2 regions of the Lysinibacillus sp. PWR01 genome follow, and region 2 is predicted to be linked to the other one. Evidence: predicted binding sites of a transcription regulator. Region 2 holds the regulator's gene; the other holds the start of a gene.
What was found. The regulator CtsR, encoded in region 2, represses protease genes until heat stress. The targets are predictions, from matches to a motif close to ATGGTCAATAAAGGTCAAACA.

Region 1: ACEVFT_RS11320 (ATP-dependent Clp protease ATP-binding subunit) is a predicted target of CtsR. The motif match lies at 3,593-3,613, and genes of this name have one in related genera.

What each region holds. Positions count from the first base shown of each region.
Region 1 covers NZ_JBHERJ010000054.1:42,498-58,086, forward strand. Annotated here, with positions in the region: gene ACEVFT_RS11295 (DegV family protein) at 1-464, opposite strand, end outside; gene ACEVFT_RS11300 (Cof-type HAD-IIB family hydrolase) at 607-1,416, opposite strand; gene ACEVFT_RS11305 (prolyl oligopeptidase family serine peptidase) at 1,538-2,302, shown strand; gene ACEVFT_RS11310 (metal-sulfur cluster assembly factor) at 2,356-2,664, shown strand; gene ACEVFT_RS11315 (Crp/Fnr family transcriptional regulator) at 2,723-3,409, opposite strand; gene ACEVFT_RS11320 (ATP-dependent Clp protease ATP-binding subunit) at 3,678-5,804, shown strand; gene ACEVFT_RS11325 (YjzD family protein) at 5,854-6,048, opposite strand; gene ACEVFT_RS11330 (beta-ketoacyl-ACP synthase III) at 6,807-7,745, shown strand; gene fabF (beta-ketoacyl-ACP synthase II) at 7,776-9,017, shown strand; gene ACEVFT_RS11340 (YuzI family membrane protein) at 9,123-9,344, shown strand; gene trpS (tryptophan--tRNA ligase) at 9,347-10,336, opposite strand; T-box leader at 10,454-10,675, opposite strand; gene spxA (transcriptional regulator SpxA) at 11,166-11,561, shown strand; gene mecA (adaptor protein MecA) at 11,996-12,664, shown strand; gene ACEVFT_RS11360 (competence protein CoiA) at 12,860-13,981, shown strand; gene pepF (oligoendopeptidase F) at 14,033-15,589, shown strand, end outside.
Region 2 covers NZ_JBHERJ010000100.1:19,215-34,803, forward strand. Annotated here, with positions in the region: gene ACEVFT_RS23810 (hypothetical protein) at 1-51, shown strand, start outside; gene corA (magnesium/cobalt transporter CorA) at 99-1,061, opposite strand; gene ACEVFT_RS23820 (class I SAM-dependent methyltransferase) at 1,097-1,780, opposite strand; gene ACEVFT_RS23825 (DUF4870 domain-containing protein) at 1,905-2,210, shown strand; gene ACEVFT_RS23830 (CtsR family transcriptional regulator) at 2,478-2,948, shown strand; gene ACEVFT_RS23835 (UvrB/UvrC motif-containing protein) at 2,962-3,504, shown strand; gene mcsB (protein-arginine kinase McsB) at 3,501-4,610, shown strand; gene ACEVFT_RS23845 (ATP-dependent Clp protease ATP-binding subunit) at 4,600-7,044, shown strand; gene radA (DNA repair protein RadA) at 7,136-8,512, shown strand; gene ACEVFT_RS23855 (PIN/TRAM domain-containing protein) at 8,797-9,882, shown strand; gene ispD (2-C-methyl-D-erythritol 4-phosphate cytidylyltransferase) at 9,894-10,589, shown strand; gene epsC (serine O-acetyltransferase EpsC) at 10,883-11,824, shown strand; gene ispF (2-C-methyl-D-erythritol 2,4-cyclodiphosphate synthase) at 11,966-12,442, shown strand; gene gltX (glutamate--tRNA ligase) at 12,534-13,994, shown strand; T-box leader at 14,045-14,262, shown strand; gene cysS (cysteine--tRNA ligase) at 14,323-15,589, shown strand, end outside.

The DNA.
Region 1 (15,589 bases), on a different contig from region 2:
ACCTGAGGTGCAAGGGTATTTATTTTAGATGCCGTATCTTCTAAGGATACGCCCATATTTCGAAGTCGAACAGCTTCTTCCACGACAAGGCCATGTCCTAATGAGGCGCATTTAGAGTCGATAATGACTAGTTTTAAGGAAGGGTACTGCTCAAGTACTTGATTGCGAATCATTTGAGCAGTACTATATGTGCCTGATAATTCCGATGAAAACGCGATATAAATGCCTTCTTCATCATTTTTGGCTAGTTCCTCAAAATACTTCAAAAACAGCTCAGGTGACACTTGTGATGTTTTTGGCTGAGCACCTTGACGTATCGCATCATAAATCTCTTTGGAATCAATTGAAATCACATCTTCATATTCTTTGTTGTTCAATTGCACTCGTAAAGGGAGTAGCACGACATCATTTTCTTCATAGTAAGACTTCGGTAGATCACATCCACTATCTGTAAAAATCTTCATTCTCTTGTCCCCCTAAATTCAACTTACTTTTCAAGCTTTTTAACTTTATTCAGTAGATACTCACTTTAGATAAATGGAAGGGGTACCACTGAATAAAGTTAAACTGGTAAAAATGGAATGTTAACTTGAACTTACTACTTAACTATGATAATTTCAAGCGTTCAATGAGTATTTTTGCAATTCCATCATCATTATTCGTTGCAGTTATTTCATTAGCAATGTTTTTAAGACTTGAGATACCGTTCCCCATCGCTACGCCAAGTCCAGCATATTCAATCATTTCTAAATCATTGTCTTCATCGCCAAACGCGATGATGCGCTCACGTGGGATACCTAAATCTTTTGCTACATGCGCTATACCAACAGCTTTATTTAAGCCCCGACGCACAATTTCAATAATATGAAGAGGTGCGCCCCATCGACGATGCTCGATGACTTCAGCATGCACCGCCTGTAAATGATCACGTATAATAACCGAATTTGCTTCATTTGCCTGAATCAGCAAACTTGTGGGATTTTCTAAGAGATGTGTGTATAAATCCCCAAGTGTAATTTTGGGATTTCCCATATTAAAAATATTTAAGATACGATCATCTTCTGTGTGAACATAAATATCATCTTTTACCTCAGCGATAATATTTTCATACTCATAGCTATTAATAGAATCAACGACATCATGTACAACACTTAAATCAATCGGTGTGTGCATATGTTGCCAAGAGATATTTTTAGGATGATGCACATATGCGCCATTAAAATTGACAATGGGTGTAGTGAGCCCAAGCTCATGATAATAAAGATCGCTTGCACGGTATGGGCGCCCCGTCGCAATCATCACTTGATGCCCTTGTTCCTTAGCCTGCAATAATGTTTTTTTCGTTTTTGCTGTAATTTGTTGTTGATCTGTTAATAAAGTTCCATCTAAGTCTAATACGATTAAATGCGGTTTCATAGCTCGTTGCCCCTTTCCTATAGTTTGAATAGTATCTCTTTGTCTTACATTCGTCAAAATTTTGTCACAGTGAAAAAAGTTTGCTAACATAAAGATGAGACAAGAGTTGGGAGTGACAATAATGTTTGTAGAAAAAGAAGTGTGGGGAACTATTCCTTTATTACATATACATACAGACAATATGAATGAAGAAACCCCGGTAGTGATTTTTTTGCATGGCTTTATGAGTGCAAAAGAACATAACTTACACTATGCATACCAATTGGTGCATAAAGGGGTGCGTGTCCTATTGCCAGATGCAAAATTTCATGGTGAGCGTAGCGAAGGCCTAACAGAAATGCAAATGAACTTAAATTTTTGGGACATTGTTTTAAATTCTATTCATGAAGTGCAACAATTATATGATGAATTAAAGAATAAAAAATTATTAGCTAGTCATAATATTGGCATAGCAGGTACTTCAATGGGTGGCATCGTGACATCAGGCTGTCTGAAGCTTTATGATTGGATACAAACAGCTGCAATATGTATGGGCGCACCTGGTTTTATTAAATTGGGTGAATATCAATTACAGCAATTTGCTAAAAGCGGAGTAAACTGGCCTATGTCAGAGGAAGATGTAGAAAAAATTAATGATATCCTTGCTAAATATGATGTCAGTCTAACACCAGAAAAATTCGCAGGTCGCCCTGTATTCTTTTGGCATGGTGAATTAGATAAAACAGTTCCTTTCAACGAAACGTATAAATTTTATGAAACATTACGGGAATACTATCAAGCAAACCCTGATTATTTAAAGTTCATGGTGAACAAAAGAGCTGGACATGCCGTACCGCGTGACGGTATGCTAGCAGCAACAGAATGGCTTGCACAGCATTTGGCATAACAGGATGCATCTGCTATGATAAGGTTAACACTATGATGGAAGGAGAAATACGAATGGATCAAGATATGAAAGACAGCATGTTTGGTGCTTTAGAAAATGTAATTGACCCTGAGCTTGGCATTGATATCGTCAACTTAGGTTTAGTATATGATGTGGATTTAGATGATGAAGGTGTCGCAACTGTTACAATGACCTTGACATCGATGGGCTGTCCACTTGGACCAGTCATTGTGGATCAAGTAAATACAGCATTAGGTGAACTTCCTGAAGTGAAAAGTACAAATGTGAATATTGTATGGAATCCACCTTGGTCAAAAGATAAAATGTCACGCTATGCAAAAATGGCATTAGGTGTACGTTAAAATGTAATATTAAACCCTGCTTATTCAAAAATAAGCAGGGTTTTTGCTTGTAACGAAATTAATCGATACGGCATATTTGTAATGGACAATTTTCACAGGCAATTTCATTTTTTAAAAATTGTAAATCATGAATGGTAATAAATCCTTTATCAAAAGTGATAATCTCATGTTTTTTTAAATCATTCAGCATGCGATTGATCATTTCACGACTTGTTGCACACAAATTCGCAATTTCTGTATTGGTTAGCTGAAAATCAATAAAAATGGAGCCATTTTCTAAAGGTTTACCATACGTATTGGAAAGTCGAATGAGCGTTGAAAATAGAGCACCTTTTTTACCGTTTAACACTAAATCGCGCAAACGACTTTGATGCTTTAAGTTTTCTGTTTGCAACCACTTCATATATTCCACCATAATTGTCGGCTGCTCTTCTAGTAAATGCTCCAAAGATTTACGACTCAAAACATACAGCGTAGAGGGTTCTAAAACTTTGGCAGTCATCGAATTATAGACGAGATTACAAAATAATGAACCTTCTCCTATTATACTGTCAGGACCACAAATACGAATGGTTAATTCCTTGCCAGTTTCGGATTCTTGGCTAATCGAAATAACACCTGATTGGATGTAATAAATTTCTTTTGCCCGTTCTCCCTCTAGAAAAATTTTATTTCCTTTATTCACTTTGATAAAAACACCGTGCTTTTGAAAAAGATCCTTAATTTTTTCAAACATATTATCCATTAAAACCATATCTCCAACACATCGCTTTCTTTTTGTAATAAATGGCGATTATTACAAAAGGATAGTGGATTTCGATACTAAAACATAGAAACATATCATTATTATAACGTAGATTTCCATAATAAGTGAAAAAATTTTAGTGCAATTTCTTTGCTAAGCATTGTCGAGTGATGTAAAATAAAGTTAGTCAAAAAAGGTCAAACTTTTTTAAATGAATAAGATTGGGTATATAAATAATGAGAAACATGAAAGTAAAGGAGTGCTAGCTATGCAATTTCAACAAACAGACAATAAAAAACCATTAGAGCAATTTGGACGTAATTTAATTGAAGAAGTGAAAAATGGCAAGATGGACCCTGTTATCGGTCGTGATGAAGAAATCCGAAATGTCATTCGTATTTTAACACGTAAAACGAAAAATAATCCTGTATTAATAGGTGAACCAGGAGTTGGTAAAACAGCGATTGTTGAAGGTTTAGCACAGCGTATTGTAAAAGGTGATGTACCAGAAGGCTTGAAAGAATGTGTGCTATATGAACTGGATATGAGTGCGCTAATCGCTGGTGCAAGCTATCGTGGACAATTTGAAGAACGCTTAAAAGGTGTGCTAAAAGAAGTAAAAGATTCAGAAGGACAAATTATTCTATTTATTGATGAAATTCATACGATCGTAGGCGCAGGAAAAACAGATGGCGCTATGGATGCAGGAAATATGCTAAAGCCAATGCTAGCACGTGGTGAATTACACTGTATTGGTGCTACTACTTTAGATGAATATCGTATGTACATTGAAAAAGATCCCGCGTTAGAACGCCGATTCCAGCAAGTACTAGTGCGTGAGCCTTCTATAGAGGATACAGTATCCATTTTACGTGGCTTAAAAGAACGCTTTGAGTTGCATCATGCCGTACGTATTCATGACAGAGCCATTGTTGCGGCAGCAGAACTATCCAATCGATATATTACAGAGCGTTTTTTACCTGATAAAGCGATTGATTTAATTGATGAGGCTTGTGCAATGATACGTACGGAAATTGATTCCATGCCACAGGAGTTAGACGCAGTCACTCGTCGTATTATGCAGCTAGAAATTGAAGAACAGGCATTACGTAAGGAGAAAGACGAGGCAAGTAAAAAGCGTCTAGAGCAATTACGTGAGGAATTAACAAAGTTAAAAAAATCCTCTGAGGGCATGCGACAACAATGGGAAGCAGAAAAAGAAAAGCTTCACGATATCCAGAAAAAACGGGAAAAATTGGATAAATATCGTCGTGATTTAGATGAGGCGGAAAGTAAATATGATTTAAATAAAGCTGCTGAATTACGTCATGGTAAAATTCCGACACTTGAAAAAGACATTCAGGCACTTGAAAAGGAATTAGAGAACGGTGCAGAATCTCGCATTTTACGTGAAGAGGTAACAGCAGATGAAATCGCTGCGATCGTTTCACGTTGGACAGGAATTCCTGTTACAAAATTAGTGGAGGGTGAGCGTGAAAAACTCTTACGTTTAAAGGATACATTGCATGAACGTGTGGTTGGGCAAGATACAGCTGTTCAATTAGTGACAGAAGCCGTATGGCGTGCACGTGCAGGCATCAAAGATCCACACCGACCTATTGGTAGCTTTTTATTCTTAGGCCCAACTGGTGTAGGTAAAACAGAACTTGCCAAGGCACTTGCTGCACAGTTATTTGATTCAGAGGATCACTTTATTCGTATTGATATGAGTGAATACATGGAGAAACATAGTGTGTCCCGTCTTGTTGGTGCTCCTCCAGGTTATGTAGGCTATGAGGAAGGTGGACAACTAACAGAAGCCGTTCGCCGAAATCCTTATTCTGTGGTGCTACTAGATGAGATTGAAAAAGCTCATCCTGATGTGGCGAATATTTTACTGCAAATTTTAGATGATGGTCGCATTACAGATAGTCAGGGACGTATGGTGAATTTTACAAATACAGTGGTCATTTTAACTTCGAATATTGGTTCTAGCTATTTAATGGAAGCAAAAGAAAATGATGCCGCTGTGGAGGACTTAGTTATGACGGCCTTACGACAACATTTTAAACCAGAGCTATTAAACCGAATGGATGATATCATCTTCTTCCATGCTTTATCTACTAAACATTTTACAGCGATTGCTTGGAAGTATGTGGAGCAATTGATTCAACGTGTGGCAGAGCAAGAAATTACTTTATCTGTCGAGCAAGAAGTCATTGATTGGGTAGTACAGCAAGGCGCAGATGCCCAGTTTGGAGCAAGACCACTAAAACGCTTTGTACAGCGACATATCGAAACAGCCGTTGCTAAAGAACTCTTACGCGGAGAAGTTTTACCAGGGGAGATATTGCATGTAAAAATGCGTGATGGCCAATGTGTTGTGGAGAAATAACAGAAAAAACCTGTTCGGCATGAAGCTGAACAGGTTTTTTCTAGCTGAATTAATGATGGTCTGCAGCTTCTGGTGTAGGGTCGTTTGGAATGATTGCTCCAATAATAAAGATAAGGATGGAGAATACAACCGAAACGATTGCCCCAGTTTTGAAATCAAATGGTACACCAAGTACAGAGCTGACTACGTAGTTTAACATAGAAACTAGTAGGAATGACCATATGAACGTTACGATATATTGCATTAATTTCACCTCAACCGAACTTTTTTCATCATAAGGTTTTACTCATATTCATTATCATATCATAACATAAATCAAAAAAAAATGAACCATTTATGTGAAACATGGCGATTTTGTCACAACAAATATGAGTTTTTGTATTTTATATTTGGTGGTGTTAAAGTATTTAGGAATGGTTCTGAAATAGGGGAATGCGCTCCTAAGCTGGTGAAAAGCGCTCAGAAATAGTGGAAATCCGCTCCTAAACGGATAGAAAGCGCTCCAAAAAGGGAGAACCCCGCTCAAAGGTGGAGAGAAAGCGCTCTAAAAAGGGAGAACCCCGCTCAAAGGTGGAGAGAAAGCGCTCTAAAAAGGGAGAACCCCGCTCAAAGATGGATGGAAAGCGCTCTAAAAAGAGAGAACCCCGCTCAAAGATGGAGAGAAAGCGCTCCAAAAAGGGAGAACCCCGCTCAAAGTAGGATAAAAAGCGCTCCAAAAAAGAAGGGCCCCGCTCCTAAATGGAGAGAAACCGCTCCAAAATAGGTGAACCCCGCTCTAGGTTCACTAAAAGCGCTCCAAAAACTAAAGAAACTGCTCAACAAGGATAATAAACCCTCTAAAATAGAAGGCCCTCATTTCATCAAATTCCTTCACCTCGATAATCAAACAACACCACCCTCATACACATAAAATTTAAATCATCTTGCGTCTTTCCTTTTGTATGCGTTATAATTATGACCAGTTACTAATAATTGATAGTAAGAAAGCTGAGGGGTTGCTATATGAACGCTGGTATTATAGGAATAGGCAAATATGTTCCTGAGAAGGTCGTTACAAATTTTGATTTGGAAAAAATAATGGATACTTCGGATGAATGGATTCGTACTCGAACAGGCATTGAAGAACGTCATTTTGCGGCAGATGATCAGGAAACTTCAGATTTAGCAGTAGCTGCTGCAAAAGAAGCTATTGCAAATGCGGGGATTACGCCTGAGGAAATTGGTTTAATTCTTGTAGCAACTGTCACACAGGATCAAAATTTTCCAAGTGTAGCTTGTATGGTTCAGGAACAACTCGGAGCAGTGAATGCTGCAGCGATGGATCAAGCAGCAGCATGTGCAGGATTTATATATAGCTTAGTGACAGCAAAGCATTTTGTTGAGGCAAATGCTTATAAATATGTCTTAGTAGTAGGTGTAGAAAAGCTGTCGAAAGTCGTTGATTGGGAAGATCGTAATACAGCTGTATTATTTGGCGATGGTGCTAGTGCAGCTATCGTTGGGCCAGTATCTGAAGGTAGAGGTATTTTATCATTCGAACTTGGTGCAGACGGTACAGGCGGAAAGAATCTTTACTTATCGAAGCAAGACACAATTGCGATGAATGGTCGTGAAGTGTTTAAGTTTGCTGTGCGTCAAATGGGTGAATCGGCTGTTAATGTATTAGAAAAAGCGGGATTAACAAAAGAAGATGTTGATTTTTTAGTGCCGCATCAGGCAAATATACGAATTATGGAATCTGCTCGTGAACGATTAGAGCTACCACCAGAAAAAATGTCAAAAACGATTCATAAATACGGAAATACTTCAGCAGCATCTATTGGGATTTCCTTGGTAGATGAGCTCGAAGCAGGTAAGATTAAAGAGGATGATTTATTAGTCCTTGTAGGTTTTGGTGGCGGCTTAACATGGGGTGCCGTAGCCATGAGATGGGGAAAATAAGTAGGAAAAATGCTTGAGGGGAGTAAGACAATGAGTAAACGACGAGTAGTAATTACAGGAATTGGCGCAGTTACACCACTAGGAAATAACATCGAAGAAACATGGGCAAACATTAAAGCTGGTAAATCTGGCATAGGTGAGCTGACACGTTTAAATAAAGATCTTTTTGCAGCAAAAATCGCAGCAGAAGTGAAGGACTTCGATATTGAAAAATATATTGATCGTAAAGAAGCACGTAAAATGGATCGTTTCACACAATACGCATTAGCTGCTTCCATTATGGCAATGGAAGATGCACAGCTAACAATTGATGAAGAGCTAGCTCCACGTGCAGGTGTATGGATTGGCTCTGGTATCGGTGGAATGGAAACATATGAACAACAATTTTTAACATTCCAAGAGCGTGGTGCAAGACGTGTCAGTCCATTCTTTATTCCAATGATGATTCCTGATATGGCTTCGGGTCAAGTTTCTATTCACTTTGGTGCAAAGGGGATTAACTCTTGCTCTGTAACGGCATGTGCTTCGGGTACAAACTCTATTGGGGATGCCTTTAAAGTAATTGAACGTGGGGATGCAGATGTCATGATTTCGGGTGGTGCTGAATCACCAATCGTAACAATGGCTGTGGCAGGCTTCTGTGCCAATACAGCTTTATCATTAAATCAAGACCCACAAGCAGCATGTCGCCCATTCGATAAAAACCGCGATGGCTTTATTATCGGAGAAGGTGCAGGTATCGTTATTTTAGAAGAATATGAACATGCAAAAGCTCGTGGTGCCAAAATCTATGCTGAAGTTTTAGGTTATGGTGCAACAGGTGATGCACATCACATTACGGCTCCAGCTCCAGAGGGTGAAGGTGCAGCACGTGCGATGACGCAAGCATTAACAGATGGTGGCGTAGAGCCATCACAAGTTGATTATATTAATGCTCATGGTACGAGTACGCCATACAATGATTTATTTGAAACACAAGCTGTTAAAACTGCTTTTGGTGAGCATGCGTATAAGCTTGCAATGAGCTCTACAAAATCGATGACGGGTCACTTATTAGGAGCAGCTGGTGGTGTGGAAGCGATTTTCACAGCATTAGCCCTTAAAGAAGGGATTTTACCACCTACAATTAATTTAAAAGATCCTGATCCTGAATGTGATTTAGATTATGTTCCAAACGAAGCAAGAGAAGCAAGTATTCAATACGCAATGAGTAATTCTCTTGGTTTTGGTGGTCACAACGCAAGTCTTCTATTCAAAAAATATGAAGCCTAATATGTAAACATAAAAAACGTCAGCCGAATTTAAATGGCTGACGTCTTTTTTTATAGTTTTGTGAATAAATGATAAGTAAGAAGAAATAGAAAGGATGCCACTACGATGTTTCGTCTCTTTTTATTTTTAGTAAGTTATGGCTTAATGATCCTCTCAGTAGGGAATCTCATATTGTATTTAAATTACCGCACACTAGGTTATTCATGGAAGGTTGTTTTCAAGTTTATTTTTCAAACAACAGAATTTTATATGGCGGTAGGAGCCTGTATTATCATCTGTGCAGTTGTGCTTGATCTAGGCTTTGATCGCTCCTCAGACAAGCCGTAAGTTTAGCGACGTGCGCGACCAAGACCCATGGCATCTTCCATACGTTTTAATGTAGCACTGGCAATCGCATTCGCTTTTTCAGCACCCTCATCTAGAATGACATCTAATTCGGATGATTCTACTAAATGATAGAATTTTTCTTGAATAGGTGTTAGGTGTTCAATCACTGCTGTTGCTACACCTTGCTTGAATCCACCATACCCAATTCCCTCATATTTTTTGACTAAATCTTCAATCGCTATACCTGAAATAGCCGATTCGATTGTCAATAAATTTGAAACGCCTGGTTTATTTTCCACATCAAATGCAACGATACCGTCAGAGTCTGTAACGGCTGATTTTATTTTTTTCTCAATTTCTTTCGCCGTATCTAATAAACGGATTGTCGCTTTCGTATTTGGATCTGATTTACTCATTTTCTTTGTTGGCTCTTGTAAGGATTTAATACGAGCGCCTGCTTTTGGTAGTTGAATTTCTGGAATCGTTAAAACATCACCAAAGCGTTTGTTAAAGCGTTCTGCTAGGTCACGAGTCAGCTCGATATGTTGCTTCTGATCATCGCCGACAGGAACAATATTTGTGTTATAAAGTAGTATGTCTGCAGCCATTAAAGGTGGGTATGTTAAAAGAGCAGCAGATACGCTTTCTTTACCGTGTGATTTATCTTTAAATTGTGTCATGCGTTCTAGCTCTCCGATAGACGCAACACATTGTAACATCCATCCTGCCTGAGCATGCGCTGGCACCTCTGATTGGATGAATAACGTAGATTTTTTAGGGTCAATGCCCGTAGCAATATAGGTAGCAGCTAGCTTACGAATACTTTCTCGTAATTCTTTTGGGTCCTGTGCAACAGTTATGGCATGTTGATCAACGATACAATAAATCGCATTTCCTTCATCTTGTAGTGCAGGGAATTGCTTGAATGCTCCTAAATAGTTCCCTAAAGTTACGATACCTGTAGGCTGTACGCCAGAAAAAATAGTTGTCATTAAAATTTCCTCCTCGAATTCAAATTCTGTGACATTTGTCAGCAGCGTTACCTTCATCTTTTAATCTGTTTGATGAAGATAAAAAAACATCATGCGTCCTCATTAGATTTTTTCTAATGAAGGGACGAATGATGTTTGAATCCGCGGTACCACCCAGCTTGCCTAAAAAGGCCACTCAGCTTCGTAACGTGAAGGGACGAGCTTTGCTATTAGCTTTAAGAAGCGTTCACAAAGCTAACTCGGAAGTCCATTCCACATGCCTCCACGATCTGTTTGCAGCAACCACAGACTCTCTATACGTGGATTAGCATATGTACTACTCTTCGTCAGCGTTTTTCTCAATTTAAATTGTTCAAATTGATTTGATTGCAAAGAATTATATTATAAAGATTTCTTTATGTAAAGTCAGACTTTTGACGGTGTTTTTTTTCGAGAAAAAATTATATGCTTTTTTTGTTATGTAATTTTGTTATAAATATAAATTTTTTTATTAAAATATTGTTGAGGTGTACACGTCGAATTGACAATTTTCTCGTTTATTTTTCTTAAATGAGAACAAGTAAGATAGATGTTTGGATGTTTAAAATGCTTGAAAAGTGGGAATGGTAGTAGTAGCACATAAGTTTGAAGAAAATACACTACATTAAAAAGCTGTATAAATAGACAGAATATTTAGGGATAGGTTCAGACTTTTTTTATTGGAACTATATTCAAATACAGCGGAGTACTGTATAATGGTACTGTGTATTTTACATTACATTAATTCTAATTTAACACACTGGTTCTGGTTTATAGATAATGATTCGAAATGAAAGGATGTGTCAGAATGATCGTAACCCTATTTACATCACCAAGTTGTACCTCTTGTCGTAAAGCGAAAGCTTGGTTAGAGGAGCACGAAATTCCATATACAGAACGTAATATATTTTCTGAACCGCTCAGCATTAGTGAAATAAAAAAAATTTTACGTATGACAGAAGACGGAACTGATGAAATTATTTCTACTCGTTCAAAAATATTCCAAAAATTAAATGTGGATGTTGAAAGTTTACCATTACAACGTTTATATGAATTAATTCAGGAATATCCTGGCTTATTACGTAGACCAATCATTTTAGATGAAAAACGTCTACAGGTTGGCTACAATGAAGATGAAATTCGTCGTTTCTTACCTCGAAAAGTTCGAGCATATCAATTACAAGAAGCGCAACGAATGGTGAATTAAACCTTTCTATTCTGAATAATATATGTAATAGATGTTACAGATGTGGAATGCATGTTGTGACATCTTTTTTTTATGTTTTACTTCTGTAAAACCTTCTATATGAAGTATAATAATTAATAGGGAAAAGTCATATATTTCCGTAAAAGTATGTTAAACTTGATTTAAGTTAAATAGTTTACTACAATTTCAATAATTCAAATATCTTCTGTGAAACGGTGTATATCCTTTTCATTTTATGACAGAACAGCATACAATAGAGTTAGAGACAACTGTGAATACAAAAATTCATGTTTACGGTTACTCGATGGTTTTACTGTAGTGTGGTCAAAGGTTGAAAAACAAATGCAGTATGAAGGTTAAAAACAAAGAATAAAAGCATACTAATGAAACAAAACTGTTTTTCGACATATGACAGTGAAGGGAGATGAGGTCTAGTGGACATCGAACGTGTAAATGAAAATACACTCAAGCTCTTTATTACGTACAATGATATAGAGGATCGCGGCTATAGTCGTGAAGAAATTTGGTACAATCGAGCAAAGGGTGAGCAACTTTTTTGGGATATGATTGATGAAGTAAACACGGAGGATTATTTTGATGTAGAGGGTCCGATTTGGATTCATATCAATGCATCTGAAGTTGGCTTAGAAATCATTGTCACACGTGCACATATTTTAAAAGACGGTGAAACATTAGATGGTCATTCGAATTTTGATGAACACAAAGATATGTTTGCACCATTCGATGAAGTTGGAGAGGATCTTCTTAGCCAACTAACTCAATTTGGTGACATGGATGAGTCAGAATTATTTATGGATACAGACATTTATGTTTATAAATTTAAAGATATTGATGAGTTAATCCCTGTCGCAAAACGAATGACAGACGAATTAGTGGATTCCTCATTATTCAAATATGAAAATTGGTACTATCTAGTTGTTGATTTCGGAAACGCAGATGAGGATTTAAATCGTCATGATAGAAATGCAGTTATCAAGGAATTTTTAACACCATCCAATTTTACAATTCATCGTCTAGAGGAGTACGGTGAAAAAATTATGGAATTCAATTGCTTTGAAACAGTTCGAAAATACTTTGCATAAGCAATGAATCACCTAATTATTTTAGACTGTAGTGAAACTCGTAAAAGAATCGAGTTTTGCTACAGTCCTTTTTTATGCGTTCAACATCACGGATTTCTGAATAAGGTCGCATTTTTAAAATTTCAAGAAAAAACGGCTTTATTTTTGTTCATGCAACCCAATTCTATTATAGTTGGCTAAAAAGGAGCTGATTATATGCTTATTGCCTATAACAATCAACAGCAGCTATTTCTCCCATATCAATATACGAGGAAAGCTTTACAGCGATATAGGCGGCAGATGAAATTTTTTTGTCCTCAATGTTTGGAACAAGTTCAATTGAAAATAGGTAACTATAATATTCCCCACTTTGCACACTTCACTAAAAATCAATGTTCACAGCTATTCGCAGAAGGTGAATCTAAACTACATTTACAAGGTAAAATGCAATTATATGAGTGGTTCAAAAAAAATGGACATCAGGTGGAACTAGAGCCATTTTTAAAGCAGCTTTCTCAGCGCCCTGATTTGCTCGTTACAATCGATGAGGGGCATTTCGCAGTTGAATTTCAATGTAGCACAATCTCTCATGAAAAATGGCATCAACGAACAATGGGCTATGAAAAAAACGATATACAAGCAATTTGGCTTTTTCAAACTCCTCAAAGCAAAGAAGCAATCAACGGCATCAGAAAAATTAGAATCTCCCCATTGCTGCAAAAAGCATTTATAACAACGACAACAGATTTGCCTTATTTACTGACGTACAACGCGGTGACAGCCCATTTTATTTATTGGACGAATCTTCTTCATGTTCACGGGCATACTTTCATAGGCAAAGTACAAAAAATTCCGGTCAATCAACAGCATTTTCCTTTTTATATACCAAAGCGTATTACCAAAGAAGAATTTCAATGCTATTGGCAGCTCTATAAACAGACTTGTAGGCAATTTGCGTATAGTCGTCTTTTACATAACAAGAAGGGGGCACAAGATCCATTTTTACGCAATTGCTATGAATTAAATCTTTCTCTTACTGCTATGCCGCCATACATTGGTATTCCAGTGCAAGAAGGAGCGTCTATCTCTTTATTCACGAGTGAATGGCAAACGATGCTGTTGTATTTTAGTAAACAATTAGGACGTCAACCATTTGAATTAACCAAGCATCAGATTAAAAATTTTTTATGTCAGCATCAGCTAGAAATAACCGAACAAGCAGTAAGAGCTATTCAAAATTATGGACAACTTCTTCAGCGAATGAATCATGAAGATGGTTCACTAGATAATTGTGAGCAAGTCTATGTACATTTATTTGCAATTGCCACAATATACTGAGAAAATATGAGAGTAAAAGGAAAAAAGCACATATAAAGGGGGCTGGCATACATGGCTAGTAACAGTAATCAGGTTTTGGTTAGAAAAGAAGTACCAGAAGAATTAACATGGCGTTTAGAGGATATCTTCGCAACAGATGCAGCTTGGGAAAAGGAATTGAAGGAGGTTGCAGAGCTTGCTAAACAAGCACCTAGCTATGCAGGTACTTTAAATAACGGGGCAGAGGCATTATTAGCAGCTTTGCAGTATCATGATCATATATATGAACGTGCAATGAAGCTCTACACATATGCTCATATGCGCTATGATCAAGATACGACAAATAGCTTTTATCAAGATATGAACAGCCGTATTCAAACATTGGCAACGAGTATCTCAGCTGGCCTTTCCTATTTAACGCCAGAAATTTTATCATTAAGTGAAGAAACGATTGAAGGCTACTTAACAGAAAATCAAGACCTACAACTATATAAGCAATCATTAAAAGAAATTACGATGGCACGTCCACATGTATTACCAGCCGAACAGGAGGCATTGCTAGCGCAAATGTCTGAGGTAACAGGTTCAGCTTCGAATACATTCAGCATGTTAAACAATGCGGATATGGTTTTCCCTCATGTGAAAAATGAAGAGGGGGAAGAGGTACAACTTACGCATGGTAACTATATCAAGTTTTTAGAGAGCAAGGATCGCTCAGTACGTGAAGGCGCATTTAAAGCTATGTACGAAACATATGGCAAGTTTAAAAATACGTTCTCGGCAACGCTAACAGGTAACGTGAAGAAGCATAATGTGAGTGCACGTATTCGTCATTATGAATCTGCACGACACGCAGCCATGTCTAATAATTTTATTCCAGAAAATGTCTATGATCAACTGGTGGAAACAATTCATAAGCATTTACCAGCTATGCAGCGTTATATTTCGTTGCGTAAGAAATTATTAGGTGTAGACGAATTGCATATGTGGGATTTATTTGCGCCACTTGTTAAAGAGGTGGAAATGAAGGTCACTTATGATGAAGCGAAAGATATTTTAGTAAAAGCTTTAGCTCCATTAGGGGAAGAATATCAAAACATCGTCCAAAATGGACTGGATAACCGTTGGGTCGATGTTTTAGAGAATAAAGGGAAGCGTAGCGGAGCCTATTCATCAGGCGCCTATGGTACGAATCCGTATATTTTAATGAATTGGCAAGACAACGTGAACAATCTATTTACTTTAGCACATGAATTTGGCCATAGTGTTCATAGTTATTATTCACGCAACAACCAGCCATTTGTTTATGGAGATTATTCTATTTTTGTGGCAGAGGTTGCTTCTACATGTAATGAAGAGCTATTAAATGACTATTTACTGAAAACAATTGATGACCCTCAACAAAAAATATACTTATTAAATCATTGGTTAGATGGTTTCAGAAGTACTGTATTCAGACAAACCATGTTTGCAGAGTTCGAACATCTTATTCATCAAATGGATAAGAATGGTGAGTCATTAACAGCAGATCGTTTAACAGAGGTTTATTATGAATTAAACAAAAAGTACTTCGGTGATGATATGGTGGTAGATGAGGAAATTGGCTTAGAATGGGCTCGTATTCCACAC
Region 2 (15,589 bases):
TTATTTCCACAGCAGGGCGATAATAAAATTGATGACAGAGGACCGTATTAATAGATTGAAAAAACTGCTCGTTTGCGCAACAAAACGAGCAGTCTTTTTTATGGTTTAAAGAGTTTAAACCAGCCCTTATGTTTAAAGATGGCCAACATAAAGATAACGATAATAATCATAATCCCAAGTACAATAAAATAGCTATATTGTCCATGAAGCTCCGGCATATTATCGAAATTCATCCCATACACACCAGCAATGAAGGTAAGTGGGATAAAGATTGTTGAGACAATTGTTAAAGTCATCATAATACCATTCATGCGACTAGAACTCATAGCCATATAACTATCCCGCATATCCGCTGTAAGCTCTCGATTGGATTCAACCATCTCTGTTAGCTTAAGTAGATGGTCATAGATATCTCCAAAATAAGCTCTTTCCGATTTCTTTAGTGAGAAACGGTAAGAATTAAGAACGCGATATAAAAGATCACGCATTGGTAAAATAGTACGTCTTAAGTCAAGCAAGTCACTACGGAACTCGAAGACAATCTTCATGGCATTTACGTTGCTTTGGTATGTAAGTTCACCTTCTAATGCATTTAGATGATCTTCAATTTTGTAAACGAGTGGAAAATAACTATCAACAATTTTATCAATGGTTTGATACGTTAAGTATACGGTACCGCGCTCCCAATTCTTCGGTTGGTTTTCTAGCATCTTCTGCACCTTATCTATTTCAGGGACAGGACTTTTATGGAAGGTTACGATAAATTTATTGGAGGCAAATATATTAACCTCCTCCGCAGCTAACGTCTCTTCGTTTACTCGATGAATGACAAAAAAATGAAAATCATCATAAAAGTCGAGCTTCGGACGCTGTAATCTCATTAAGCAATCCTCAATAGCAAGAGGGTGAAAGTGAAAAAATGTATCCAACAATGATTCTTCCTCGGCTGTAGGACAATTAAAATCAACCCAATACCATTCAAATTCTTGCTGATGTATCTCTTCTAATGGAAAATCCTTTAACAGTTGTTGTTGTTTTGTAATGCCAATGGTGCTTATCACGGTTTTCACCTCAAATTATTTACTACAAAATATAGTTAGTGCTCCTCTTTAAAGCATACCCAACCACCAAACAAAGTAGTGGCAAAAAATCTAGAAGGTTTTGTAAAGCCTGCACTTTGTAAAAGTGTTAAAATACCCTCTTCACTCATAAAAGAAAGAGAGCGAATGGATTTCTCCATCTCTGCTACATCAGACACAGAAAGTCTAGTATGTTGTAGCCAATAGGAACGCCATAAATCAAATTGTAGCTCTGTTTCTAAAGAGCCTTGCTGACCATACTTTGCAACAAGGACAAATGGTGCTCCAGGTTTTAAATATTTTGCTATTTCTTTTAATGTCACCAGCTTTTCTTCATCATCCCGAATAAAATGCAAGACGAGAATACAGCTTGCTGCATCATACTGTGTGGAGGGCAGCGGAGCATCGAGTATTGTAGCCTGATGGAATGACATATTATTAGGTAGAGCGAGCAAACGCTCTTTAGCTATGTTAAGCATGGATTCTGATGGATCAATGCCCGTGAATGACCAGTGTGGTCTTCCTTCTGCAAGCTGTAAAATTTCATTGCCACTCCCTGCACCCACAACTAACATGTTAGCATTTTCTGGAAGTTTTGAATGATAAAAGGTTTGTATTAAACGCAGCATGGCATCATAACTGGGCAACGTACGGCGAATTCCCTTTTCATATTCATTTGCTAATGTGTTGTTAAATTCCATCTCTCATCACAGCCTCTCAAAAAATTTTTAAAAAATCCTTTTTAATGTGAAACTATTGCGGGTATAGTTCCGTAAATAGTAGTACATAAAACATAGATAATGTTCAAAGAAAGGGTTGATATATATGGAGACTAAATGGTCTAAAGTAATCATACACGCAAGTGCATTTTTTGCGCCATGGTTAGTGCCCATTATTTTCTTTTTAATTAGTTCGGATGAGGAAGTTAAGGCAATTTCTATTCAAGCATTGCTATTCCAAATTGTCATGGGCGTTTTAATTGCTATCTCTGTTGTTTTAAGCTTCGTCCTTATTGGCTTACCATTTTTAATCATTTTCGGCATTATGCTATTTGTTGTACCGATTATCGGTATCGTAAAAGCATTGTCTGATGAGCCTTGGCGTTATCCAATTGTTGGTCGTTGGGTATAATTTTCATAGACGCAAGTATATGCTAGTTGCATATGCTTGCGTTTTTTCTATGACTAATAAGGGTACATTAGGTATATGAGGAAATTATAAAACCGTACACAAATGATCGAAAAGGTGTTATTTTCGGCGCTTAAAAAGGTATTTTCAAGACTTTCCACTTTTCTATGGGCGAAATCATTGCAATTTTTTTCAAGCGTTTTGTATAATATACTCAAAGAAAGTCAAAGATAGTCAAAGTCAGTGAAGCAAGCGAGGTGTATTCCTAAAATGCGTAATATATCAGACATCATAGAAGGTTACTTAAAGCAAGTACTTGAATTAGGTGGAGAAGGGCATATTGAAATTAAACGTAGTGAAATCGCTGATAAATTTCAATGTGTACCATCACAAATAAATTATGTCATTAATACAAGATTTACTGCCGAGCGGGGTTACCTTGTTGAGAGCAAACGTGGTGGTGGTGGATACATTCGAATTTTACGTGTCCGCGCGAATTCACAGATTGATTTAATCGACGATGTTCTCAGGCAAATTGAAGGTGGGGCATCACAAACGATGGCAGAAGATTTGGTTTATCGACTGATTGATGAGCAGGTAATTTCAAAGCGAGAAGCGAAATTAATGTTAGCAGCAATTGATCGCTCCACGATCGACTTGCATCTCCCATTAAGAGATGTCATTCGATCAAAAATATTGCGAGCAATGCTGACAACAATTAAATATGAACAGCAAAAATAGTGAGGTGATGGAAATGATATGCGAACATTGTAAACAACGTAATGCAACAGTTACAGTAACACAAGTTCAAAGTGGGCAAAAGGTGGAGCACCATTATTGTGACGTCTGCGCCTCACAATTCCATCCATTTCATGCAGAGTTTAAACAAGAGCCAGTATCTATTCAACAGTTATTGTCTAACTGGTTTGGCTCTCCTACATGGCAAAAGGTGGGGGAAAAACAACAGGTACAACCACAACAGCAAACATGCCCACAATGTGGATTTTCGTATAAGCAATTTTTAAAAGAGGGAAAATTCGGGTGCCCAAGCTGTTATGACACATTTAGTGAACATTTGCCGAAGCTTTTTAATCGCATTCAGGCAGGTCCACAACACATTGGTAAAATGCCTGGTGCTCGCAGCAATGTGTATGTTATTAAAAAGCAAATAGAGGATATCCGCAAGCGTATGAAGTCCGCCGTAGAGGAAGAACAATTTGAAGAAGCGGCGAAGCTACGTGATGAAGTTAAAGAGCTAGAAAAACATCTACAATTTGAAGGTGGTGATGTGTCATGATGATTGAATCATTTTTAGAGCGTGCGACGCCAACCTGGATGCATATCAAAGATGATTACTCAGATATTGTCATTAGCACACGGATACGCCTTGCTCGAAATTTAGATGGGTATCGTTTTCCATTAGCCTTTTCAGAGAATGAGGCATTGCAGGTGGAACAGGCCGTTACACATGCTGTAAGCGATAGCCCAACGCTTCAAAATGATTATGCTTATTTTGCTATAAAGGATTTAACGCCTTTACAGCGTCAAATTCTTGTAGAAAAGCATTTGATTAGTCCGCAGCTGGCTAAAAAAGAGCAAGTGGGCTCTATACTACTTTCTGAAGATGAATCCGTTAGCATTATGGTGAATGAAGAGGATCATTTACGCATTCAATGTATGACAGCAAGTTTTCAACTTCAAAGTGCCTATGAACAAGCAAATAAGATTGATCGTATCCTAGAGAAAGTATTACCGTATGCTTTTCGAGATACTTTTGGTTATTTAACAAGTTGTCCAACGAATATTGGTACGGGTCTACGAGCGTCCGTCATGATGCATTTACCCGCTCTAACACTAACGGGGCAAATGAATCAAATTATAAATGCCATGACACGCTTAGGAATGACTGTAAGAGGTATATATGGTGAAGGAAGCGAAAATTTAGGGAATGTTTATCAAGTGTCTAACCAAATTACACTTGGAAAGACAGAGGAAGATATTTTAGCAGACATACAAAGTGTCGCTGAAAAGATTATTCAAAAAGAACGACATGCAAGAGGTAAATTAATGGAAAAGGCGGAGCTTGCTCTAGAAGATAGAGTATATCGAGCTTTAGGCACCCTTACACATGCGAGAATTTTGACAAGTGAGGAAGCCGCGACTTGCCTATCTAATGTTCGTCTAGGAGTAGATTTACAGATGATTGATGGTATACAAGAAACAACCTTAAATGAATGTGTTGTTTGTATGCAACCAGGTTTTTTACAGCACTATGCAGGTGAGGTACTGCCACCTGCTGAACGAGATCGTGTACGAGCGGAAATGCTTCGCGAGACATTATCTCAAGAATATGCGAATAAGCCTATAAATGGGGAAAAAGGAGAGGATTTATATGATGTTTAATCGTTTTACACAACGCGCGCAAAAAGTATTACAGCTTGCTCAGGAAGAGGCTATTCGTTGGAAGCACGAATCTATCGGTACAGAGCATATACTATTAGGGCTTATACGTGAAGGCGGCGGTATTGCTGCGAAAGCGTTAGAAGCCATTGATATTAGTCCTCAAATGATTGAAGCTGGAATTGAAGAATTAGTTGGTAAGGGCAAAGAAGATGTCGGTCCAATCGTTCACTATACGCCAAGAGCTAAGAAAGTAATTGAACTATCTGTTGATGAGTCACGTAAATTAGGTCACTCCTATATCGGCACAGAGCATTTATTATTGGCGCTTATACGTGAAGGCGAGGGTGTGGCAGCTCGCGTTTTAAACAATGCGGGAGTCGGCTTAAATAAAGCTCGTCAGCAAGTATTATTGCTATTAGGTAATAATGATAATGCACAATCTGGTCAACAAGCAGCTCAAGCTGCCAATACGCCAACATTAGATAGCCTAGCACGTGATTTAACACAAATTGCACGTGAAGGTACATTAGATCCTGTTATTGGTCGAAGCAAGGAAATTACACGTGTGATTGAAGTTTTATCGCGTCGTACGAAAAATAACCCTGTATTGATTGGTGAGCCAGGTGTTGGTAAAACAGCGATTGCTGAAGGATTAGCACAGCAAATTATCAATAATGAAGTACCAGAAATCCTTCGTGACAAACGTGTGATGACACTAGATATGGGTACAGTTGTTGCAGGTACAAAATATCGTGGTGAATTTGAAGACCGTTTGAAAAAAGTGATGGATGAAATTCGCCAAGCAGGTAACATCATTTTATTTATCGACGAATTGCATACATTAATTGGTGCAGGTGGTGCTGAAGGTGCGATTGATGCATCGAATATATTAAAACCATCTTTAGCACGTGGTGAGCTTCAATGTATTGGTGCCACAACACTTGATGAGTACCGCAAGTATATTGAAAAGGATGCAGCTTTAGAGCGTCGTTTCCAACCAATCCAAGTGGATGAGCCGACAGTGGAAGAAGCTATTCTAATCATTCAAGGCTTACGAGATCGTTATGAAGCACATCACCGTGTAAAAATAACAGATGAAGCGATTGAAGCAGCGGCAAAAATGAGTGATAGATATATTTCAGACCGCTTCTTACCCGATAAAGCGATTGACTTAATCGATGAAGCAGGTTCTAAAGTACGCTTACGTTCATTCGCAGTGCCACCGAACTTAAAGGCACTTGAGGATAAGCTTGAAAATGTTCGTTCTGAAAAAAATGCAGCCGTATCAGGTCAAGAATTTGAAAAGGCAGCAGCACTAAGAGATACTGAGCAAAAGCTGAAGGATGAAATTGAAGCTACACGAAAAAATTGGAAAGAAGAGCAAGGTAAAGCCGAATCTAAAGTGACTGTGGATGATGTAGCAGCAGTTGTATCAATGTGGACAGGAATCCCAGTAGCTAAAATTGCTTCTGAAGAATCTTCGAAGTTATTACAGCTTGAAGAAGAGTTACACAAACGTGTAGTAGGGCAAAGTGAAGCGGTAGAAGCCATTTCTCGTGCAATACGTCGTGCAAGAGCAGGCTTAAAAGATCCAAAACGACCAATTGGTTCATTTATCTTCTTAGGACCTACAGGTGTTGGTAAAACAGAGCTTGCAAGAGCACTTGCTGAAGTAATGTTTGGCGATGAGGATGCGATGATTCGTGTTGATATGTCCGAGTATATGGAAAAACATTCGACTTCTCGCTTAGTAGGTTCACCTCCAGGCTATGTAGGCTTCGATGATGGTGGCCAACTGACAGAGAAAGTTCGCCGTAAGCCATATTCAGTCGTTTTATTAGATGAAATTGAAAAGGCACACCCTGATGTATTCAATATTCTATTGCAAGTGCTTGAAGATGGTCGTTTAACAGACTCTAAGGGACGTGTAGTAGACTTCCGTAATACAGTGGTCATTATGACTTCAAACGTTGGTGCGGATGCATTAAAATACCAAAAGAGCCTTGGTTTCAATGTAGGCGGTGCAGAGTCTAAGCATAAAGACATGAAGGGTACGATGTTAGAAGAATTGAAAAAGGCATTCCGTCCAGAATTCTTAAACCGTATCGATGAAATGATTGTCTTCCACGCATTAGATAAAGAGCATTTAAAAGAAATCATTGCAATGATGGGCAATGCATTAACAAAACGCTTGAAAGAACAAGATATTTCGTTAGAGTTAACAGATGCAGCACTTGAAAAAATTGCTGAAGAAGGTTATGACCCTCAATATGGTGCTCGTCCACTACGTCGTGCATTACAAAAGCAAGTAGAGGATCGACTATCAGAAGAATTACTAAAAGGTAATGTAGAGAAGGGTAATCAGGTTATCATTGATTATGTAAACAATGAATTCATTGTAAAGAAAAAAGAGGGAGTATCCATCTCTAAATAATTTCATGGAAAGACAGTGAGGCTTTAAGTGCCAAGCTGTCTTTTTTTCTGTACAATTAAGGATAAGAACAAATATTCGAGGTGAAAGCAATTTGGCAAAGAAAAAAACGAAATTTGTATGTTCAGGCTGTGGCTATGAATCAGCAAAATGGATGGGAAGATGTCCTGGATGTGGTGAGTGGAATAAAATGGTCGAAGAAGTGGAGATGGTTGCTAAAGGTCCACGTGGAGCATTTCAACATTCTGCTACAGTTACCCAAAAGGCAATTCCGATTATCCAGGTTGAAGCTACTGAGGAATCCCGTGTAGCGACGGAAATGGGCGAACTCAATCGCGTATTGGGTGGTGGTATTGTGCCTGGTTCTCTAGTATTAATTGGGGGCGATCCTGGGATAGGAAAATCAACATTACTATTACAAGTTTCCGCATTACTTTCGAATAAAGGGCATCGCGTACTTTATATTTCTGGAGAGGAATCCATTCGTCAAACTAAATTACGAGCAGAGCGTTTAGGGGTGATTTCTCAAGAGCTTTACATATACTCCGAAACGAACCTAGAGTTTTTAAACCAAACCATTGATGAAGTCAAACCTAAGTTTGTCATTGTCGATTCCATTCAAACGGTCTTTCATCCAGAAGTAACAAGCGCACCAGGTAGTGTATCACAGGTTCGTGAATGTACAGCAGAGCTTATGCGAATCGCTAAAACAAAAGGCATTGCTATTTTTCTAGTAGGGCATGTAACAAAAGAGGGGCAAATTGCTGGGCCTCGTATTTTAGAGCATATGGTTGATACTGTACTGTATTTTGAAGGGGAAAGACATCATAATCATCGTATTTTACGGAGCCAAAAAAACCGCTTTGGCTCTACAAATGAAATTGCCATATTTGAGATGCTTCAAGGAGGTTTAAAGGAAGTTCTAAACCCTTCAGAGTTATTTTTACAGGAGCGTTCACAGGGTGCAGCGGGTTCAACTATTGTTGCATCAATGGAGGGGACAAGACCAATTCTTGTGGAAATTCAATCCTTAGTTACACCTACAAGCTTTAACTATCCTAAACGTATGGCAACGGGTGTCGATCAAAACAGAGTACAATTGCTAATGGCTGTACTGGAAAAGCGTATGGGCCTCATGCTACAAGCTCAGGACGCATATATTAAAGTTGCTGGTGGTGTCAAATTGGATGAGCCAGCAATAGATTTAGCGGTGTTGACGAGCATTGTATCTAGTTTTAAGGATCAGGCAGTGCGTGCAACCGATTGTTTTATTGGTGAGGTAGGGCTGACAGGTGAAGTCCGCCGAGTGTCACGTATAGAGCAGCGAGTCATTGAAGCAGCGAAGCTTGGATTTAAAAGAGCTTTCATTCCAGCTTCGAATATTGGGGGCTGGGAATTTCCACAGGGAATTGAAATTGTTGGCGTAGAGACGATAAAAGATGCATTAAATGCTTGTTTTAGAGAGTTGTAAAAGAAAGTGTGCATGTTGGATATCATTCTGACATGCATTTTCCTTCATTTTTGAAGATCATATCGGAAACTCAAATAAAGGAATAATCGTCCTAAATAATAGCTGATGAAGGGATAAAGGATTGTCATTTTATACGTACTAAAATAGAAGTTTGTAAAATTATGTCTAACTGACCTATTCTTGTTTCACAACATCAAAAATAATGAGATTTTGACTGAGCTCATGAAAGATTTTCTACCGTAAACTATGTATAATCTTAACTAACAATTAGGAGGTGACAGCTTGTGAAAAAATTTGTTCAAATTGCGTTTTTACTGATTGGAGGAGCATTGGGCCTTGTTTTCTTACCGCCATTATACGAATTGCTTCATTTATCATCTAATCCTTGGCTAGATAATCCTTATGTATCAGTAGCTCTAGGCGCACTTTTACTGTTTACACTATCTTTTGCATTTTCCGATTACTTTGTAAGGCTCATTAGCTGGATGGAAGAAGTGCTGTTTAAGGTTCCTATCGGAGATTTATTATTTGGTACGTTTGGTTTAATAATTGGGTTGATTGTCGCTTACTTTTTAGGCTTTGCCATTGATAGTGTACCATTCCCTGTTATTACGGAAGTACTTCCAATTATCCTGTCATTTGTATTAGGGTATTTAGGGTTCCGTCTAGGTTTTAGAAAAAGAGATGAGCTCATACAGCTTTTTACATTACGTAGTACCAATACGAAGAAAAAAGCTGCTGAAGGTGCTGAACTTCAAGAAGTTCGTGGGAGCTACAAATTGCTAGATACAAGTGTTATTATCGACGGTCGTATTGCTGATATTTCTGAAACAGGTTTCATCGAAGGCGTTCTAGTTGTACCCCAATTTGTGCTCACTGAGCTTCAGCATATAGCTGATTCTTCCGATACATTAAAGCGCACAAGAGGTCGGCGTGGTTTAGATATTTTAAAAAAATTACAAGATGAGCGTAAGACAAAAGTTGAAATTACGGACGAGGATTTTGAAGATGTACAAGAGGTAGATTTAAAGCTTGTACGTCTTGCGAAAAAAATGGGTAACGACACACAAATTGTTACGAATGATTTTAACCTGAATAAAGTCTGTGAGCTCCATCATGTAAAAGTATTAAATATTAATGATTTAGCGAATGCAGTGAAGCCTGTGGTCATACCAGGTGAAGATATGCAGGTTGTGGTTATAAAGGATGGCAAAGAGCATAATCAGGGAGTTGCCTATTTAGATGATGGAACGATGATTGTTGTTGAAGGTGGTCGTAGTTATATCGGACAGGCAATTACAGTTACAGTTACTAGTGTGCTGCAAACATCAGCAGGTCGTATGATATTTGCTAAGCCGAAGGACGATTAGGATGTGGGAAAATGCAATATGAAGTAGTTCTACCTGCAGCAGGAAGTGGGAAGCGTATGGGTGCAGGGCAAAATAAATTATTTTTAAAACTTTTGGAGAAACCTATTCTGATACACACGCTAGAAGTGTTTCAACAAGATCCCTCCTGCACAGGTATTTGGCTTGCCGTTAAACCAGAAGAACGTGCATATATTCAAAAGCTGCTAGAGCAGTTTGAGATTACGAAAGTGAAGGGTTTACCTGATGGGGGGGCTGAGCGTCAGCATTCAGTTCATTCATGCATGAAAGAGATGCAACAGGTAGATATTGTGCTTGTCCATGATGCAGCACGTCCGTTTATTACGCATGATATCATTGCAAAGCTTGTACAGAACGCGCATGATCACGGTGCAGCCATTGCAGGGGTTCGTGCGAAAGACACGATGAAAAAAGTATCAACGAATGGCATTATTGAGGAAACGGTTGATCGCGAAAGCCTATGGATGGTACAAACACCACAAGCATTCCGCTTTGAGTTAATTATGGAAGCGGAGGACGTAGCTGAAAAAGTAGGTTTTCTTGGGACAGATGAGGCGATGCTAATGGAGCGTCTTGGACACCAAGTACACATCGTAGAAAGTAGTTATGAAAATGTAAAAATGACGACACAAGAAGATCTAGTATTTGGTGAGGCAATCTTGCGTAAGCGTGAATCGTTCAATCTTTAAGAAATATTATTTATATAGGCTATTCATTCGAAAGTGTTGAGGATGAATAGTCTTTTTATATGTTGTGATTCGTAAAATTACATCTTTGTTTCGAAATATGTCAATTCATATAAGTACGATAATGATATACGGATAGTCGAATGAGAAACGGAGGCGTGGGAAGTGGACGAAAGTTGGTAGTGGCTTAAATAAATTGGGTTTTATCCATGTGATCGTCTTACGTGTAATGAAATAGTGGATATATGTTTAATAAGGTAATAGAATAGATGAAAAAGATGTGAGGGGTGTTTATTGTGTCATTAAATGAATGGTTAAATCAAAAGGTTCCCGAAATTACAGGTTCATTAACAAGTATAAATAAACAGTACATCGACGTTGACAACTCAATAGGCTTTGATGGACGGGATCGGGTTATAAAAATAATAGATAATTTCCATGAGGTGCTGTTTCCTGGCATTTATACGAAAAGACCTATTGATGAAACAAGAGTGAACGTAGTTTGCAGTAATAAGCTGCGAGAAACAGCAATAGATTTACGGGATATTATCGAAAAAGTATTGTTTTATAATATGGAGGACAGTGATCCTGCCAATTGCGAGAAGTATTGCCGTGAACAAGCAGACAAAATTGTTATGAATTTGATTAATCGGTTTCCTGCCATTCGTCAAGTGTTACAAACAGATATTCAAGCGGCATATAATGGTGACCCAGCAGCTCTATCCACAGAGGAAATTTTGCTAAGCTATCCATCTATTGTGGCTGTTTATATTCACCGAATCGCACATGAGCTATATGAGATGGGCGTACAAATTGTACCTCGTATTATGTCAGAATACGCACATCGATTAACGGGTATCGATATTCATCCGGGGGCTACCATAGGAGAATCATTCTTTATTGACCACGGAACAGGGGTCGTCATCGGTGAAACTTGTACTATTGGAAAGAATGTGAAAATTTATCAAGGTGTAACATTAGGTGCACTAAGCTTCCCGTTAGATGAAAACGGTAATCCGATTAAGGGCATTAAGCGTCATCCGAATATTGCTGACAATGTTGTCATTTATGCTGGTGCTACGATTTTAGGGGGCGAGACGACGATTGGGCACGATTCCGTCTTAGGGAGTAATATTTGGCTAACACATTCTGTTCCCCCTTATTCACGTGTTTACAATTCACAGCCATCACCGAATATTAGCAACAGTCAAATGAAAAATATAGAGTATCATATTTAAAAAATGTTGGGCAGTCTAGGGAGTATAACTTTCTAAACTGCCCATTACTGCTAGAGAAGGATAATTATTAAAGCGCTTTTCAAACACCCTTTGGCAAACTTTGATATGATAATGATAAATATTAATTAAAGGAAGATGAATATGTTTCGAATTGGACAAGGTTTTGACGTACATGCATTTGAAGAAGGGCGTCCATTAATTATTGGTGGCATTACAATTCCGCATGAAAAAGGATTAGTAGGACATTCTGATGCGGATGTTCTTTTACACACTGTCACAGATGCAGCTCTAGGAGCAATTGGAGAAGGGGATATTGGCCGTCATTTTCCAGATACAGACCCTGCATTTAAGGACGCAGATTCAGCAAAATTATTAGAGTACATTTGGAAAATTGTTGAGGATAAGGGTTATGCTCTAGGTAATGTGGATTGTACCATTATGGCACAACGTCCTAAAATGGCACCCTATATTGGACAGATGCAACAGCGCATTGCTGAATTATTACACGCAGAGCCTTCACAAGTAAATGTTAAGGCAACAACAACCGAACGATTAGGCTTTACAGGTCGCGAGGAAGGTATAGCGGCAATGGCCACGATTCTTTTGATTAAGAAATAAATGTGGATGAACTCCGCTTTTATTTCCTGTAACAGAGTGGTAAAATGAACAAAGTCAATTTTTTGATCGAAAATTTAGGAGGCTTTTAATTATGACGAAAGAAGTTCGCGTTCGTTACGCGCCATCTCCAACAGGTTTTTTACATATCGGTGGAGCGCGTACAGCATTATTCAATTATTTATATGCAAAACATCATAACGGTAAATTCATTGTACGTATTGAAGATACGGATATTGAACGTAATGTAGAGGGCGGAGAAGCATCTCAGCTAGATAACCTAAAATGGTTAGGTATTGAATATGATGAGTCCATTGATATTGGTGGACCTTATGCGCCTTATCGTCAAATGGAACGTCTTGATATTTATAAAGAGCACGCTGAAAAACTATTAGAGCAAGGTGTAGCCTACAAGTGTTTCTGTTCCTCTGAAAAACTTGAAGCATCTCGTGAAGAACAAAAAGCAAGAGGTGTAGCAGCTCCAACTTATGATGGTACATGCCGCCACCTATCAGCAGATGAAGTCGCAGCGAAAGAAGCGGCGGGTGAGCCATATACAATCCGTATGCGCATTCCAGAAAATGTAACATATGAATTTGAGGACTTAGTTCGTGGACAAGTTACATTTGAGTCTAAAGATATTGGTGATTGGGTACTTGTAAAAGCAAATGGTATTCCAACATACAACTATGCAGTTGTTTTAGACGATCACTTTATGGAAATCTCTCACGTTTTCCGTGGTGAAGAGCATTTATCGAATACACCAAAGCAAATGATGATCTTTGATGCATTTGGTTGGGAATATCCACGCTTTGGTCATATGACATTAATTATTAACGAAAACCGTAAAAAGCTATCTAAGCGTGATGAATCGATTATTCAATTTGTTACGCAATATAAGGATTTAGGCTATCTTCCTGAAGCAATGTTCAACTTCTTTGCATTACTTGGTTGGTCTCCAGAAGGGGAAGAAGAGATTTTCTCAAAAGAAGAATTTATTAAAATCTTTGATGAAAAACGTCTTTCTAATTCACCGTCTATGTTCGATAAGCAAAAACTAACATGGATGAATAATCAATATATTAAAAAACTATCTTTAGAAGAAGTGGTCGCACTATCTTTACCTCACTTACAAAAAGCAGGCTTATTACCTGAAGAACTTACTGCAGAGCAACATGCATGGGCGACGGATTTAATTGCACTTTATCATGACCAAATGAGCTTTGGTGCAGAGATTGTCGAATTATCTAGCCTATTCTTTAACGAGCATATTGAATATGATGAAGAAGCAAAAGAGGTTTTAGCAGGAGAGCAAGTACCTGAAGTAATGGCAGCGTTTAAAGCGCAATTGGAGGAACTAGAAGAGTTTACACCGGATGCGGTAAAAGCTGCGATTAAAGCTGTACAAAAGACAACTGGCCATAAAGGTAAAAATCTGTTTATGCCAATCCGTGTTGTGACAACAGGTGAAACACATGGACCAGAGTTGCCAAACGCCATTTGTTTAATTGGTAAAGAGAAAGCAATTGACCGTGTAGAAAAATTTGCGCAATAAAGAGAAATTTATTGACAATTTATTCTTTCGTTGTAAAATGTATTTACATTGAAAAAGCGTTGATAAGGAGAAGTAAGTAGCGCATGCTCTTAAGAGAGGACCATCATCGGCTGAAAGTGGTCTGAGCCTAGGCAAAACTGAAATGCACCTTTGAGCATAAGGCTGAACGATAGTAGGCTTTATCGAGTCGTCCCCGTTAAAGGATGTCCAAAGTGGAAGGATTTTTCCTTCAATCAGAGTGGAACCACGCAAATCAAGCGTCTCTGTCATTCCTTTTAGGAGTGATAGGGGCGCTTTTTTATTCATCAGAAAAGGAGAGTGAAATACAATGGGTATTCAAATTTTTAACTCATTAACAAGACAAAAAGAAACCTTCGTCCCGCTAGAAGAAGGTAAGGTGAAAATGTATGTCTGCGGTCCAACTGTTTATAACTATATCCATATTGGGAACTCACGTCCTGTAATTGTTTATGATACAGTACGTCGTTATTTTCAATATAAAGGCTATGATGTAAAGTTTGTGTCCAATTTTACGGATGTAGACGATAAAATTATTAAAGCAGCAAATGAGTTAGGTGAAGAAGTGCATGAATTAACAGAGCGCTTTATTGCAGCCTATTTTGAGGATGTTATGGCACTAGGATGCAAAAAAGCAGATGTTCATCCACGTGTGACAGAGCATATGGACGATATCATTCAATTTATTCAAGTGTTAATCGATAAGGGCTACGCTTATGAGTCTGCTGGAGATGTGTATTATCGTACTCGTAAATTTGATGGCTATGGTAAACTATCGCACCAATCAGTTGACGATTTAAAAATCGGTGCTCGTATTGAAGCAGGCGAGAAAAAAGATGATGCATTAGATTTTGCTTTATGGAAAGCGGCTAAGCCAGGTGAAATTTTCTGGGAAAGCCCATGGGGAGATGGCCGTCCAGGTTGGCACATTGAGTGTTCTGTAATGGCTCGTGAACATTTAGGAGATACTATTGATATTCATGCTGGTGGGCAGGATTTAACTTTCCCACATCACGAAAATGAAATTGCCCAATCAGAAGCACACAATAATAAGACATTTGCTCGTTATTGGATGCATAACGGGTATATTAATATAGATAATGAAAAGATGTCCAAATCTCTTGGGAATTTCATTCTTGTGAATGATATTCGTAAACAAATTGACCCGCAGATACTACGTTTCTTTATGTTATCTGTCCATTATCGCCATCCAATTAACTTTGCGAAGGATTTAGTAGAAGCTGCTGCTGCAGGTTTAGAGCGCATTCGTACAGCTTACAACAACGTGAAACATCGCCTTACGACTACAGTAAGCTTAGGTGACCATTCAGAAGAATGGCTTAGCAAAATTGCGGAACAAAAAGCACAGTTTGAAGAGGCAATGGATGATGACTTTAATACAGCCAATGCGATTTCTGTATTATTTGAAATAGCTCGTATTGCTAATATTTACTTAAATGAAGCCAATACGTGCAAGAAGGTATTAGAAACCTTTATTGAAACTTTTGAAGTACTAGGTGACGTCCTAGGTATTGAATTCGCAAAAGAAGAAGAACTATTAGACGAAGAAATTGAAG